One region of the Serratia sp. LTN-2 genome, then DNA from elsewhere that is predicted to be linked to it. Evidence: predicted binding sites of a transcription regulator. Region 1 holds the regulator's gene; each other region holds the start of a gene.
What was found. The regulator CRP, encoded in region 1, controls carbon source genes, mostly activating them, when cyclic AMP is high. The targets are predictions, from matches to a motif close to ATGTGANNNNNNTCACAT.
Positions count from the first base shown of each region.

Region 1 (4,997 bases):
TGGCGGTGCAGGACGTGATCAACGCCTGAAGCCCGTGCGGCGAATAACGGGGCGCGGCATGCCGCGCCCTTATTGATCGCGCAGTTTGCGCTTGAGCCAGATGCCGTGGTGCGGGCGCTGGCGCCAGGCCAGCGACGAAATGGTATGCATCACGCTCAGGTGCGACAAAATGCGCCGCAAATGACGTTCCATCTCGGTGACGGGCATGTCCGGATGCAGATCTGGCGGCTGCATGATGCCGCTGTTGTCGCTGCTCGGGCCGTCGTATTCCAACCGCTGCTGGCAGCTTTGCAGCGCAATTTCACAGGTTTGCAGATAGGCTTCCGCCAGTTTCGGCGTCAGCATGTAGTGCTCGCGCGCCAAAATGGTCATGGCGTTCAGGTGTTCGACGATGAACTGGCTGTGCGTGACCCACAGCCGCATGTCCGCCAGATAGTTCGACGCGAACCCCGGCTCCTGCATCGCCTGATTGAGCGAGGTGAACAGCGCGTTGTGCGCCTGGTTGACCTGCATGCGGGTATAGGCCAATGCGGTGGCGTCCGGTTCCGGTTGCTTCAGCATCAGTCGCAGCGCGGCCTGATCGTTCTCCAGTGCCTGATGGGCATTCTTGCGCAGCAGCCCGCTTTGCCACTGCGGCCACAGCCAAATGGTGCCGCCGAACGCCAGCACGCAGCCTATCAGCGTATCGATCAGACGCGGCACCAGAAAATGCGAGCCGTTCAGCGCCAGCAGCTGCAGGGTGTAAACCGCCGTGACCGTAAAGCCAATCACCGACAGCCCGTAATTCTTGCGCGAAACCAGGTAGGCCAGCAGCGTGATCACCAGCATGATGCTCAGCGTTTCTCCTTCCGGCAGCTGCAGCTGCAACAGCCCGGCCGCCAGCAATAGCCCGGCAATCGTGCCCAGCGCACGGTGCTGAATACGCACCCGGGTGGCGTTATAGCCGTTTTGACTCACCAGCATGATGGTGAGCAGGATCCAGTAAGGCTTCGGCAGGTTGAAAACCGCACCCAGGCTGCTGCCGACCGCCAGCGTCACCCCCAGCCGCGCGGCGTTGCGCAGGGCGGTGGATTTGAACGACAGGTAGCTGGCCAGCGCCGGCCAAAACGGCAGGCGGTGCTGGCCGGGCATCAGGTCGCGGCGGTACAGCGGATGCTGGGTGCGCAGCAGGCGAGCGATGCGGCTGAAGTGGTAATAACAAAACTGGCCGACCGGGTTATCGGGATGCTGCGCCGCCATTTTTTCCAGCGCCGCCAGTTCGTGGCTCATGGAGAAGCGCTTCGAATGTTGATGGTAGAGAATATCGTGCGCCACCACGCGCAGCCGGCCGGCGATCACCTGAGCGTTGCGGCGAATGATCGCTTCGGCCTGGCTCTGCTCCACCAGTTTTTGCACCTCCTCCGGCAGATGCAGGCTGACGGTGATGTGCTCCTGCAGATCCATCGCCACCTGAAAGGCGCGCTGCAGGCGCTTTTGTTCGAGGTTGTTGGCGTGCGGCAGGAAATTGAGCTGTTGGTATAAAAGGCTGATCAGATCCATCACCTTTTGCTGGCGCACCAGCAGCGGCGGCAGCGCGGTTTGCGGGTCGGTGTGTTGGGTCAGCAGCGAATACTTGGCTTCGAAGTAGTCCGCCAGTTCCAGATAAAGCTGGCTCAACGTCTCGCGCATCGGCTGCTCTTTCCACAGTTTGAACCAGAACCAGGTGAATAAGCCGTACCAGGCGGTGCCGATCGCGTACAGCAGCGGCGCCTGCCAGATTGGTACCGTGCCAGCCATGCTGAGAGCGAAGATGGCGGCCACCAGCGCCGCCGGCAACAGCCGGGCGTGCAGCGGGCTGATTTCGCCAGTGACGCCGAGCAACAGCGCCAGACCCAGCATCAGTGCCGGCAGCGGCAGATGCCACAGCAGGGCCTGTTGCAGCAGCAGGCTGCTGAGGGCGAACAGCGCACCGCCGACGATCAGCCGTTTAAAGAAGCGCTTATGCGGCGTGTCGAGACCGGCGATATTGCAGCAGGCGGGCACCAGAGAGAACATCAGGCCGAGCTGCAGTTGGCCGATCAGCAGGCCGAACAGCACCGGCAAGCACAACACCAGCGTTTGTCGCAGTGCGTAATTGACTTCCGGGTGGTAGATCAGACGACGCCACATGGCAGCGAGCAGATAAAAAACGGCGCAGATTGCGCCGTTTTTTCAGGGATTAACGGGTGCCGTAGACGACAATGGTTTTGCCGTGGGCGGAAATCAGATTTTGGTCTTCCAGCATTTTCAGAATACGGCCAACGGTTTCGCGCGAGCAGCCGACGATCTGGCCGATTTCCTGACGGGTGATTTTGATCTGCATGCCGTCCGGGTGAGTCATGGCGTCGGGTTGCTTCGCCAGATTCAGCAAGGTTTGCGCGATGCGGCCGGTAACGTCCAGGAAGGCGAGGTTGCCCACTTTTTCGGAAGTGACCTGCAGGCGGCTCGCCATTTGGGCGGACAGACGCATCAGGATGTCCGGGTTCACCTGGATCAGCTGGCGGAATTTCTTGTAGGAAATTTCGGCCACTTCACAGGCGGTTTTCGCGCGAACCCAGGCGCTGCGCTCCTGGCCCTCTTCGAACAATCCGAGCTCGCCGATGAAATCCCCCTGGTTGAGGTAGGACAAGATCATCTCTTTACCTTCTTCATCCTTGATCAGCACCGCGACGGAGCCTTTCACGATGTAGTAAAGCGTTTCGGCCTTTTCACCTTGGTGAATCAGCGTACTCTTCGATGGATATTTGTGGATATGGCAATGAGACAGGAACCATTCGAGAGTAGGGTCTGTTTGCGGTTTGCCGAGAACCATTCGCTGTTATCCTCTGTTGTTATCGCTGCCTTGTGTCACAGGGGTCAGAGTTCCCTGTAAAACCCGCCTGTAGCCGCTGTTATGAGCGAGGGCTACCGGCAAGTTTTGAGGCGTGTCATAAAAATACGCTGTCGCTCTAGCATATTAACTTGCCGTAAGCGCTGCAAGCTACATTCTGTTAACATACCGGTAAAGGAGCCTTTCTCTGGGCGTTTCCCTGAAATGCAGTGTCCCGGAAAGATTTATTGCGGCTCTGTTTGTAGCACAGAGTAAGGCGGGTGTCTCGTGTTGTCTCGCTTCAGCATGATTAGCATCAGGTTACGTTGCCTGTTTCTATGCGAAAGCGTACTCTGATTTTAAGAAATCAACCGGAGTGACCAGAATGCAGGCAAGAGTTAAATGGGTGGAAGGGTTAACGTTTTTGGGTGAATCGGCCTCCGGCCATCAGGTACTGATGGACGGCAACGCCGGCGATAAAGCGCCCAGCCCGATGGAGATGGTGCTGATGTCGGTAGGCGGCTGCAGCGCGATCGACGTGGTGTCCATCCTGCAAAAAGGGCGCAATGACGTGCGCGATTGCGAGGTGAAGCTGACCTCCGAGCGCCGCGAAGAAGCCCCGCGGCTGTTCACCCATATCAACCTGCACTTCATCGTCACCGGTCAGGATCTGACCGACAAGATCGTAGAGCGAGCGGTGAACCTGTCGGCGGAGAAATACTGCTCGGTGGCGCTGATGCTCAACAAAGCCGCTACGGTGACCCACAGCTTCGAGATCCGCCAGCCGGCGTAATCGAGACGGAGCGCGGCCAGCCGCCGCGCTCAATGCGCTTATTCGATCTTCTTGCCTTCCAGCAGCCGCTGCACCAGCGGCGCCATGATCAGCTCCATCGCCAACCCCATCTTGCCGCCCGGCACCACCAGCGTATTGATGTGCGAAATAAACGATCCTTGCAGCATCGCCAGCAAATAGGGGAAGTCTATCTGATCCAGCCCGCGGAAGTGGATCACCACGAAGCTTTCATCCAGTGACGGAATGGCCTTGGCGGCGAACGGGTTGGAGGTGTCCACCGTCGGCACGCGCTGGAAGTTGATGTGGGTGCGCGAGAACTGCGGCGTGATGTAGTTGATGTAGTCTTCCATCGAACGCACCACCGAATCCATTACCGCTTCGCGGGAGTGGCCGCGCTCGCCGGTATCGCGGATCAGCTTCTGGATCCATTCCAGGTTGACGATCGGCACCACGCCGACCAGCAGATCGACATGTTTGGCCACGTCATGGTGCTCGGTGACCACGCCGCCGTGCAGCCCCTCGTAGAACAGCACGTCGGTCGGCGCCGGCAGCGGCTCCCACGGGGTGAAGGTGCCCGGCACCTGATTGTATGGCACCGCTTCGTCGTAGGTGTGCAGGTACTTGCGCGAACGGCCGGTGCCGTTCTTGCCGTAGTCGATAAAGCTTTGCTGCAGCAGGCCGAAGTCGTTGGCCTCGGGGCCGAAATAGCTGATGTGTCTGCCCAGATCGCGCGCCTTGCGGATCGCCGCGTCCATCTCCGGCCGGGTATAGCGGTGGAAACTGTCGCCCTCCAGCTCGGCGGCGCGAATGTTGAGCTGCTGGAAGATTTTGCGGAACGCCACGCTGGTGGTGGTGGTGCCGGCGCCGCTGGAACCGGTCACCGCGATAACGGGATGTTTGGCAGACATGGTGGTTGTCACTCCGTGTTGAATGCGCCGGCGTCAGGGGATTATTGTGGCTCTTGTTGACGCTCTCTATGTCAGGAAAAAATGGTGCGCGCTGGTTTGCAATGCCCCATTGTTACCTGATTTTTTCCGTCAGTCATAGAACCGAGCGCCACTAAATTTCTTCCTGCCCGGCGCGGAACTGGCCGCGCGGCATGATGTTGACGCTCTCGTGCAGTTCCGACCACACCAGCACCACGTCGCCGTTTTTCAGCTGGCGGCGCACGTCCTCCACCTTCTGCTCCAGCGAGCGCTCGTGCTCGCCATAATCGGTGCCTTCGCGCAGTACAAAGGATTCGATCAGGCTATTCAGGGTATCGGTTGTCAGCTCTTGCCAGGGAATGATCACGTCGGGATGTCCAGATAAGGGGAAAGCCAGGCCGGAATGCGATGCTCCAGCCACATGTGCGGTTTTTTCAGCGTGCCGCCGACG
Region 1 is NZ_JCAXDO010000010.1:194,165-199,161, forward strand. Features, by position in the region: gene argD (bifunctional acetylornithine/succinyldiaminopimelate transaminase) at 1-29, shown strand, start outside; gene AC6BYQ_RS19015 (YccS/YhfK family putative transporter) at 70-2,148, opposite strand; gene crp (cAMP-activated global transcriptional regulator CRP) at 2,198-2,830, opposite strand; gene AC6BYQ_RS19025 (OsmC family protein) at 3,213-3,620, shown strand; gene AC6BYQ_RS19030 (phosphoribulokinase) at 3,659-4,528, opposite strand; gene AC6BYQ_RS19035 (YheU family protein) at 4,680-4,913, opposite strand; gene AC6BYQ_RS19040 (hydrolase) at 4,910-4,997, opposite strand, start outside.

Region 2 (4,997 bases), on a different contig from region 1:
ATGACTGCGACGCTTTTGACGTCAATCGGTTATACGCATCCGGGGCCCGCTGAGCCCGGCTTTATTGTGACCGCCGCTGGCGGTACGGTCGGCCTTGCCGACCCAAGGAGACAAACATGAAATTAACCCGAAAACTGCTGCCTTTGCTGGCAGCGGTGCAGTTGGCTATGGCCGGCGTCGGCTCGGCGCAGGCAGGCTATCTCTCCGTCGGCTACTTCAACGGCGGTGGCGACGTCACCGCCGGCCCCGGCGGTGATATCGACAAACTGGACGTGACGCAAATCACCCACCTCAACTATTCGTTTGGCCTGATCTACAACGGTGAGAAGGATGAAACCAATGCGGCGTTGAAAGATCCCGCGCGCCGGCACCAGATCTACCTGTCGCCGAAGGTAACGGCCGATCTGCAACGGCTGCCGGCGTTGCGTAAACAGAACCCCGAGTTGAAAGTCCTGTTGTCGGTCGGCGGCTGGGGGGCTCGCGGCTTCTCCGGCGCGGCCGCCACCGCAGAAAACCGGGCGATATTCATCCGCTCCGCGCTGCAGGTGATTGCACAGCATCAGTTGGATGGCATCGACCTGGACTGGGAATACCCGGTGAACGGCGCCTGGGGGCTGGTGGAAAGCCAGCCGGCAGACCGCGACAACTTCACCCTGCTGCTGAAAGAGCTTCACCAGGCACTGGGTAAAGGTAAACTACTGACCATCGCCGTCGGTGCCAACGTCAACAGCCCGCAGGAATGGGTCGATGTGAAAAGCATTGCCCCTTACCTCAACTACATCAATCTGATGACCTATGACATGGCTTACGGCACGCAGTACTTCAATGCCAACCTGTACGATTCAAAGCGCTGGCCAACCGTGGCCGCCGCCGACCGCTACAGCGCCGATTCCGTGGTAAAACATTATCTTGCCGCCGGATTAAAACCGGCGCAGATGAACCTCGGCATCGGTTTTTATGGCCGGGTGCCGAAACGAGCGACCGAAGCAGGCATCGACTGGGACAAGCCGGACGCCGCCAAACATCCGGTGACGCAGCCTTATTTCAGTGCGCGAGAAACCGCTCTGTTCAACGCGCTGGGGCTGGATCTCAGCAAAGACACTTACTTTAAATACCACGACATCGTCAGTAAACTGCTCAACGATCCGCAGCGCCGTTTCCGCGAGCACTGGGATGACGACGCCAAAGTGCCTTATCTGACGCTGCAATCCGCCACAGGCAAACCGCTGTTCGCTATCTCCTACGAGAACCCGCGTTCGGTGGCCATCAAAGCCGAATACATCAAAAGCCAGGGATTGGGCGGTGCGATGTTCTGGGAATACGGCGCGGACGACAACAACCGGCTGGCGCAACAGCTGGCGGAATCGCTTGGGGTTAAGGGAGAGAAACGCTAAATCGACGGGGCGATGGCGACATCGCCCCGCTTTAGGAACAGCTTACTGCGGTTTGAGTTTGACCAGCGGCTCGGCAACGAACTGCTGCTTCAGTTCTTGCTTGCTCTTCATCACGATCTGCCCGTCGGTGCCAATGCTCATGTGCTGCGGATCGACGTTGTTCATCGACTGCCACAGCATCACCGCCTGCAGGCTGTTTTCCTTCTGCTCAGGTGTCAGCGCCACGCCGTCCGGCCACTTGCCCAGCTCAACCGCCCGCACCAGGCGCTGGTATATCTCGGGCGTCATCGCCGCAATCAGATCTTTCACGTCCATCAGAGCCCTTCTCGCTTACGGATGAATAATTAGCTGAATCGATTTTGTTGGTTAAATTACCACTTAACCGGCCGTTTGGTCGCCATTCTCACCGTCGGTGAAGCTCAGCGAAGCGGAGTTGACGCAGTAACGCTCGCCGGTCGGCTGCGGGCCGTCGGGGAAAACGTGCCCCAGGTGCGCGTCGCAGTGGCCGCAGCGGATTTCAACACGATGCATATTATGAGAGTTATCATCGAGATAACGAATCGCATCGGCGGAAACCGGCTCATAAAAGCTCGGCCAGCCGCAGCCGGAATCGTATTTGGTTTCGGAATAGAACAGCGGCTGGTTACAACACAGACAATGGTACACGCCCTCACGCTTATTGTGCAGCAATTTGCCGCTGAACGGCGCTTCGGTGCCGCGCTGTTGCGTCACATAACGTTGGATTTCATTCAGTTCCGTGACCGGATGACCGGGGGTTGTCTCTTTAGCCATTTGTGCTTATCTCTGAATGTGGATAATGTCAACGAAAACAATGATTAATAATAACAAAAAATTAACACCGCTGCAGGGTTTTTTGGCCTAAACTGTAGCCCATAAAGGCCACGTCACGATGATATGTGATAACGATCACACATCTTGCGCATGCTGACTTTATACTTGGCGGCTTGTCCCCATATAACGGATAAGGCCGAGCGCAAATGGACTGTGCAATAAGCGTGCAAAACCACCCTTCCGGTTTGACTTGCCGCAAGAATTGACACGATTCCGCTTGACGCTGGGTAAGGTTTTTGTAATTTTACAACCAACCTTTTATTCACTAACAAATAGCTGGTGGAATATATGACTATCAAAGTAGGTATCAACGGTTTTGGCCGTATCGGTCGCATTGTTTTCCGTGCTGCTCAAGAGCGTTCTGACATCGAGATCGTTGCAATCAACGACCTGTTGGACGCAGAGTACATGGCTTACATGCTGAAGTATGACTCTACTCACGGCCGTTTCAACGGTACGGTAGAAGTTAAAGACGGCCACCTGGTTGTTAACGGCAAAACCATCCGTGTTACCGCAGAGAAAGACCCGGCTAACCTGAAGTGGAACGAAGTGGGCGTTGACGTGGTTGCTGAAGCGACCGGTATCTTCCTGACCGACGAAACCGCACGTAAACACATCACCGCTGGCGCTAAGAAAGTCGTTCTGACTGGCCCATCCAAAGATGCGACCCCAATGTTCGTGCGCGGCGCTAACTTTGACAAATATGCCGGCCAGGACATCGTGTCCAACGCCTCTTGCACCACCAACTGCCTGGCGCCACTGGCTAAAGTCATCAACGACAACTTCGGTATCGTTGAAGGCCTGATGACCACCGTTCACGCGACCACCGCTACTCAGAAAACCGTTGATGGCCCGTCCCACAAAGACTGGCGCGGCGGCCGCGGCGCATCCCAGAACATCATCCCTTCTTCTACCGGCGCAGCGAAAGCGGTTGGCGTGGTTCTGCCAGAGCTGAAAGGCAAACTGACCGGTATGGCGTTCCGCGTACCAACTCCTAACGTATCCGTTGTTGACCTGACCGTGCGTCTGGAAAAAGCGGCTACCTACGAAGAAATCAAGAAAGCCATCAAAGACGCCGCTGAAGGCTCGATGAAAGGCGTTCTGGGCTATGTTGAAGACGACGTGGTTTCCACCGACTTCAACGGCGAAGTGCTGACTTCCGTATTCGATGCCAAAGCCGGTATCGCACTGAACGACAACTTCGTGAAACTGGTTTCCTGGTACGACAACGAAACCGGTTATTCCAACAAGGTTCTGGATCTGATCGCTCACATCTCCAAGTAATGGCATGATGTTAAGCTGATAATAAGGGCGACATTTTTGTCGCCCTTTTTTATTTGTCTCTCCGGCAAACAATAAGGTAATGAAATGAACGAGAAAATTTTCACCCTGCCCGTTTCCGAACAGATTTCTCCTTACATCAGCCAACGTCAACTCGACGAGCTGGGTGTGGTTGTGGTGTCGCATCCGAAAGTGCGCGCAGCCGTCGCGCTGCAGGGTGCCCATTTGCTGGCCTGGCAGCCCAGCGGCGAGCAGCCGGTGATTTGGCTCAGCAGCAATACCCCTTTCGCTAAAGGCAAGGCCATCCGCGGCGGCGTGCCGATCTGCTGGCCGTGGTTCGGCCCAGCCGGGCAACCTTCGCACGGTTTTGCCCGCAACCAGCCCTGGAGCCTGACGGCGCACGATGAAGATGACAACGGCGTCATCCTGACCTTTACGTTGAAAGACAACGAACAGACCCGCAAACTGTGGCCGCACGCCTTCACGCTGATCGCCCGCTTCAAGCTGGGTGCAGAGTGCGAGATCGAACTGGAATCGCACGGCGATTATCAAGCCACTGCGGCGCTGCACAGCTACTTCCAGGTCGGCGACATCGATCGAGTCAGCGTAGCGGGCCTGGGCGAGCCGTATATCGATAAGGTGGCGGGCGGCGCCGAAGCGCGCCAGACCGGTGAAGTGACCTTCGTCGGCCAAACCGACCGCGTCTATACCCGCCCCGAGGCCTTCAGCCTGATCCGCGATCCGGCGCTCGCTCGCACCATCGAGGTTCACCACCACCATATGAGCGACGTTATCGCCTGGAACCCCGGCGTAGAGCTCTCTTGCAGCATGGGGGACATGCCGAATGACGGTTATAAAACCATGGTTTGCGTAGAGACCGGGCGCGTGAGCAAACCGCTGATCGCCCCCGGCGAACAACCTGCTCGATTGGGCGTCACCTTCCGCAGCCGCAAGAAGGCCTAATACACCGAGCGCGGCGGCGCACTACAGATGTGCAAAAGGGGCGCCAGCGCCCCTTTTTGATGCACGCGATGCACGATAATCGTGCAATGCATGATTAGAAGGTGTAGCTCACACCCGTCATCAACAAACCGGTGTAGGATTTATCCACCATCGGGCTGTCTTTCACTTCATCCGACAACTTCACATAGCGACCGACGAAGAAGGCGTTCCAGCTCTTGTTGATCTGGTAATTGGCGCTCAGCTCGAGGTACGGCGCCCAGCTATCGCCCGGGGTGTAGCTGTCAAGGCCGCTGCGACGGGATTCATTGGCGCTGACGCCGTAGTAATATTTGTTCTGGTTCTTGCTGTTCCACATCACGCCTACGCCCGGTACCAGCGTCAGCGCGTCCAGATCAAACTTGTACAGATAGGCCACATCGCCCACCAGCCCGTTGCTGTTGTTCAGCGTGTCGCCGGTAAAGGTGGTGCGGAGGGTACCCCACTCGGCGTTGTGCGAATAGGCCAGGC
Region 2 is NZ_JCAXDO010000001.1:503,010-508,006, forward strand. Features, by position in the region: gene chiD (chitinase ChiD) at 117-1,394, shown strand; gene AC6BYQ_RS02280 (YeaC family protein) at 1,437-1,709, opposite strand; gene msrB (peptide-methionine (R)-S-oxide reductase MsrB) at 1,773-2,186, opposite strand; gene gapA (glyceraldehyde-3-phosphate dehydrogenase) at 2,535-3,530, shown strand; gene AC6BYQ_RS02295 (D-hexose-6-phosphate mutarotase) at 3,615-4,490, shown strand; gene AC6BYQ_RS02300 (MipA/OmpV family protein) at 4,585-4,997, opposite strand, start outside.
Region 2: a site for CRP is predicted at 2,310-2,327, ahead of msrB (peptide-methionine (R)-S-oxide reductase MsrB). Genes of this name have one in related genera too.

Region 3 (4,997 bases), on a different contig from region 1:
TGAAATCCACAAATCCATCTATCAATACCGTGCTCATACTCGGCGCCGGTGAACTGGGGCTGCCGGTATTGCGTGCGATGAGCCGGCAGGCTCAGCGGCATGCGAATGTCACCATCAGCGTGCTGCTCCGGCCGGAGGCCGCCCGCGCCGTCAGCGGTCCGCATCGGGCGCGGCGGGATGAGCTGACGCGGCTCGGCATCGCCGTGGTGGAAGGCGATCTGCAGCAAAACGGCGTGGAGGCGCTGAGTGCGCTATTCCGTTCCTTCGACGCAGTGATCAACTGCAGCGGCTTTGTCGGCGGGGCGGGCACGCAGATAAAGATCACCCAGGCCGTCTTGCAGGCGGGCGTGGCGCGTTATTTCCCGTGGCAGTTCGGCGTAGATTACGATGTCGTGGGTAAAGGCAGCGGGCAGCAGGTGTGGGATGAACAGCTCGAGGTGCGCCACCTGCTGCGTGCGCAGCGTGCGACGGAGTGGGTGATTGTTTCCACGGGCATTTTCACCAGCTACCTGTTTGACCCCGGCTTTGGCGTGGTGGATGCGGCAAGCAAAACGGTGTGCGCGCTGGGCGATTGGCGCTATGCGGTGACGCTGACCACCCCTGAGGACATTGGCCGGCTGACGGCCGAGATTTTTTTCCATCGGCCCGCGTTTCGCAACCAGGTGGTTTATATCGCCGGCGACACGTTGACCTACCGCGAGCTTGCCGATCTCCTGCAGGCGCACTGGGGCGTCGAGGTCAACAGAACCTTGCTCGACTCCGCACGGCTGCAGGAGGCGGTGCGGAACCATCCGCATGACGTCGGCGCCAAATACCGGCTGGCTTTCGCCCGGCCCGACGGCGTAGCCTGGGACAAGGCGGCAACCTTCAATGCGCGTCAGGGCCTGCTCACCACCACTGCCGGCCAGTGGCTGGCGCGGTATTGGCCGGTCGCTCACGACGGTTGATCGTCTGAGCGCTTCAGAACTGGCGCTGCATCCAGCGCACGTTCAGCCGCACCAGCGCGATGATGGCGCTGGAGAGCAGCCGCAGCCCGCCGGGCATGTCGCGACGGCGGATATCCAGCAGCAGTACGGTGCGCACCTGCGCGCTGTCGTTCCACACCTCGTGTTCGAAAGTGTCGTCCCACAGCATGAATTCCCCCTCGTGCAGACGGTATTCGCGGCCGTCCACTTTCAGCACCGCCGCCGGTACGCCGTCGGCGCGCTTGGGCATGTCCAGCACCAGATAGCCGCGCAGAATGCCGCGGAACGGGCCGCGGTGGGGCGGCACCTGCTTGCCGGGCGCCAGGAAGGAGAGCGAGGCGGACAGCACGTCCGGCGAGGAGGCGATCAATGCCGCCAGCGCAGGGCAGCGCGCCAGGTTGCGGGCGATCGGCTGGCCGTAGGCCTTCATGATGAACATGCGCCAGTCGCGTGCGTCGTTGGCGGAGATAGACTCCTGTTGGATCATGATCTCGTGAAAGCGTGGGATATTGTGCAGATCGTGGGCGACGGTCAGCGCCTCTTCGCGGATCTGCCGCCATTGGGCGGTGAAACGTTCCGCATCGGGGAACAGCGCGGCGCTGTCGAGCACCGGTTGGCCCTGAATTCGGCGATCGTAAACATTGCGCAATGCGAGCACGGACCAATCATAAATCGCGGACATAATGACCTCGCCTCAGGAAACGCCAAATGGACACTGCGCGCGGTTCTTCGGCGCGGCGCGTCGTCTGCGGCGGCCGAAGGAAGAGCGGCAGGAAAAATTGGTACGCTTCAAGAGATTAGCACAGCATTTGTGCAACCGTGTGTCTGCGAGTGTGTCGAAATGCGGCGAAAAAAACCACACAATTAAAGTGTGACGCGTATCGCATTTAGCGCGACGGTTGGTTAAAATATCGCTACTTGCCCGCACCTGTCCGGATTTTGTTTACCATGGAACACGCACCCGTTTCGCGCTCAACCGCCTGGTTGCGCGTGGTTATCCTCGCCGTCTCGGCCTTTATCTTCAACACCACCGAATTTATTCCGGTCGGGCTGTTGAGCGATATCGCCGCCAGCTTCTCGATGCAAACCGAACAGGTCGGCCTGATCATCACCATTTACGCCTGGATCGTCGCCGCCGCCTCGCTGGCGTGCATGCTGCTGACCAGCAAGATCGAGCGCCGCAAGCTGCTGATCGGCGTGTTCATCCTGTTTATCGCCAGCCATGTGCTGACTGCCGTGGCCTGGAACTTCACCACGCTGGTGATTTCACGCGCCGGCGTGGCGCTGGCGCACTCGGTGTTCTGGTCGATCACCGCCTCGCTGGCGATCCGCGTGGCGCCGCCGGGCAAGAAAGCGCAGGCGTTGAGCCTGCTGGCGGGCGGCACCGCGCTGGCGATGGTGCTCGGGCTGCCGCTCGGGCGGGTGGTCGGGCAGCTGCTCGGCTGGCGCATGACCTTTATCGGCATCGCGGTGTGCGCCACTCTGGCGCTGGTGCTGCTGTGGCGCCTGCTGCCGGTGCTGAAAAGCGAGCACTCCGGTTCGCTGGCCAGCGTGCCGCTGTTGTTCAAACGCCCGGCGCTGGTGGCGCTGTACATGCTGACCATCATCGTGGTGACGGCGCACTTCACCGCCTACAGCTACATCGAGCCGTTTATCCAGACCGTGGCCGGGCTGTCGGAAAACTTCACCACGCTGATGCTGCTGCTGTTCGGCGCCGCCGGCATCGTCGGCAGCCTGCTGTTCAGCCGCTACAGCGAGCGGTTTCCTTCCGGCTTCTTTATCGGCGCCATCGCGCTGCTGGCCCTGAGCCTGCTGCTGCTGTTGCCGGCCGCCGGCAGCGAAAGCCACCTGACGGTGCTGTGCATTTTCTGGGGCATGGCGATCATGGCCATCGGCCTGTCGATGCAGGCCAAGGTGCTGAGCCTGGCGCCGGACGCCACCGATGTGGCGATGGCGATCTTCTCCGGCCTGTACAACTTCGGCATCGGCAGCGGCGCGCTGTTGGGCAATCAGGTGAGCCTGCATCTGGGGATGGGCAACATCGGTTTCGTCGCCGCGCCGCTGGCGCTGATCGCCCTCGGCTGGTGCCTGCTGAGCTTTTACCGCAGCGAACGGTTGCAGCAGCACCACAGCCGTTAATCCACCGATTCGGGATGCCGGCCGGCATCCCGCGCTACATTTTCTCGCTATAAAACAGGCCGCTGCAGCGTTTTATGCTTAACTTTTTTTCATAGTCTGCTAATTAAAAATTTAACTCCGGCGTCGCTTCGCTAGCATAGAAAGTCATCAAAAATGTTAATGCGAGGTTAACGGTGAGTGACTCTGTAGCGGCGTCGCCGATCCATGCGCGGGATTTGGCGGCCAGAATCGACGCCTTGCCCGCGTCGGCCGGCCTGTGGCGCTTTATCATTCTGCTGTCGCTGGGCGGCTTTTTCGAACTCTACGATCTGTTCCAGACCGGCTATATCAGCACTGGCCTTATCGCCGACGGCATTTTCCACACCGGGGCGCTGGGCGTCTTCGGCGTGTCGGATCAGGCGGCCTTCGCCGCCGCCACCTTTCTCGGTCTGTTCGTCGGCGCCAGCCTGCTGAGCCCTTACGCTGACCGCTTCGGCCGCCGCGCCACCTTTATGTTTGCCCTGATCTGGTATGGCGCCTTCTCGCTGTTGCTGGCGTTTCAACAGCAGGCGGAATGGGTGATCTTTCTGCGCTTTTTGGTGGGAGTGGGGCTCGGCATCGAGCTGGTGACCATCGACACCTACCTGACGGAGTGGGTGCCCGCGCACTTGCGCACCCGGGCTTTCGCCTTCGCGTTCTTCGTGCAGTTCCTGTCGGTGCCGGCGGTGGCGCTGATGTCCTGGTGGCTGGTGCCGCAGACGATTTGGGGGCTGAGCGGCTGGCGTTACGTGGTGATCGCCGGCGCGCTGGCCTCGCTGGTGATCTGGCTGGTGCGCAAGGGGCTGCCGGAGTCGCCGCGCTGGCTGGTGCAGCAACGGCGCTATGCGCAGGTGCGGCAGGTGATGCGGGACATGGAACGGCGCTGCGGCGTGGCGCCCGCGGAGTTTCCGTTGCGCCCGGCTGAAGAGGCCGACGGCGCGCCGCAGCGCGGCCGCTTTCGCGACATCTGGGTGCCGCAGTATCGCGATCGCACGCTGATGCTGGTGGTGATGAACTTCTTTCAGGCCATCGGCTTCTTCGGCTTCGGCAACTGGCTGCCGGCGCTGCTGTCGGGCAAGGGCGCGTCGGTCACGCACAGCCTGCTGTACGCTTTCTTCATCACGCTGGCCTATCCGCTGGGCTCGCTGCTGTGCAGTTTTTACGCTGACAAGATGGAAAACAAGTGGCAGATCGTGTTGTCTTGCCTGGTGACGGTGATCTTCGGCTCGCTGTTCGCGCTGCAGAACAATCCGCTGTGGCTGATCCTGTGCGGTTTCTTCATCACTTGGTCCAACGCTTGGCTGACCTACAGCTACCACTCGTATCAATCCGAGATCTTCCCGACCCACATCCGCGCCCGCGCAGTCGGTTTTTGCTACTCCTTCAGCCGCCTGTCGACGGTGTTCAGCAGCATCATCATCGGCATTATCTTGCAGTACGGCGGCTCGCTGGGGGTGATCGCGTTTATCGTCGCCAGCATGCTGATCGTGATGCTGGTGATCGGGCTGTTTGGCCCGAAAACGCGCGGCATCGATCTGGAAAACATCTGACGTTATGCGCCGGCGGCTACGCCGGCCTCTTCAGCAAAAAAACTCGCGATCATGCGAAAATTATTCCGTTATCACTGCCTTTACGACTGCCGTACTGTTAACCCGTACAAAATCCAATTCGATACCGAACGGGGAGCACGTCATGAGCACTCTTACCGCGCCCGATGGCGCACGCATTTTCTATAAGGATTGGGGACGCGGCCAGCCGATCCTGTTCTCCCACGGTTGGCCGCTGTCCGCCGACGCCTGGGACAACCAGATGCTGTTTTTCGGCCAGAGCGGATTCCGCGTGATCGCTCACGATCGCCGCAGCCATGGCCGTTCG
Region 3 is NZ_JCAXDO010000003.1:252,240-257,236, reverse strand. Features, by position in the region: gene AC6BYQ_RS08375 (aromatic alcohol reductase) at 1-947, shown strand, start outside; gene AC6BYQ_RS08370 (aspartyl/asparaginyl beta-hydroxylase domain-containing protein) at 961-1,647, opposite strand; gene AC6BYQ_RS08365 (sugar transporter) at 1,914-3,104, shown strand; gene AC6BYQ_RS08360 (MFS transporter) at 3,278-4,672, shown strand; gene AC6BYQ_RS08355 (alpha/beta fold hydrolase) at 4,815-4,997, shown strand, end outside.
Region 3: a site for CRP is predicted at 1,835-1,852, ahead of AC6BYQ_RS08365 (sugar transporter). Genes of this name have one in related genera too.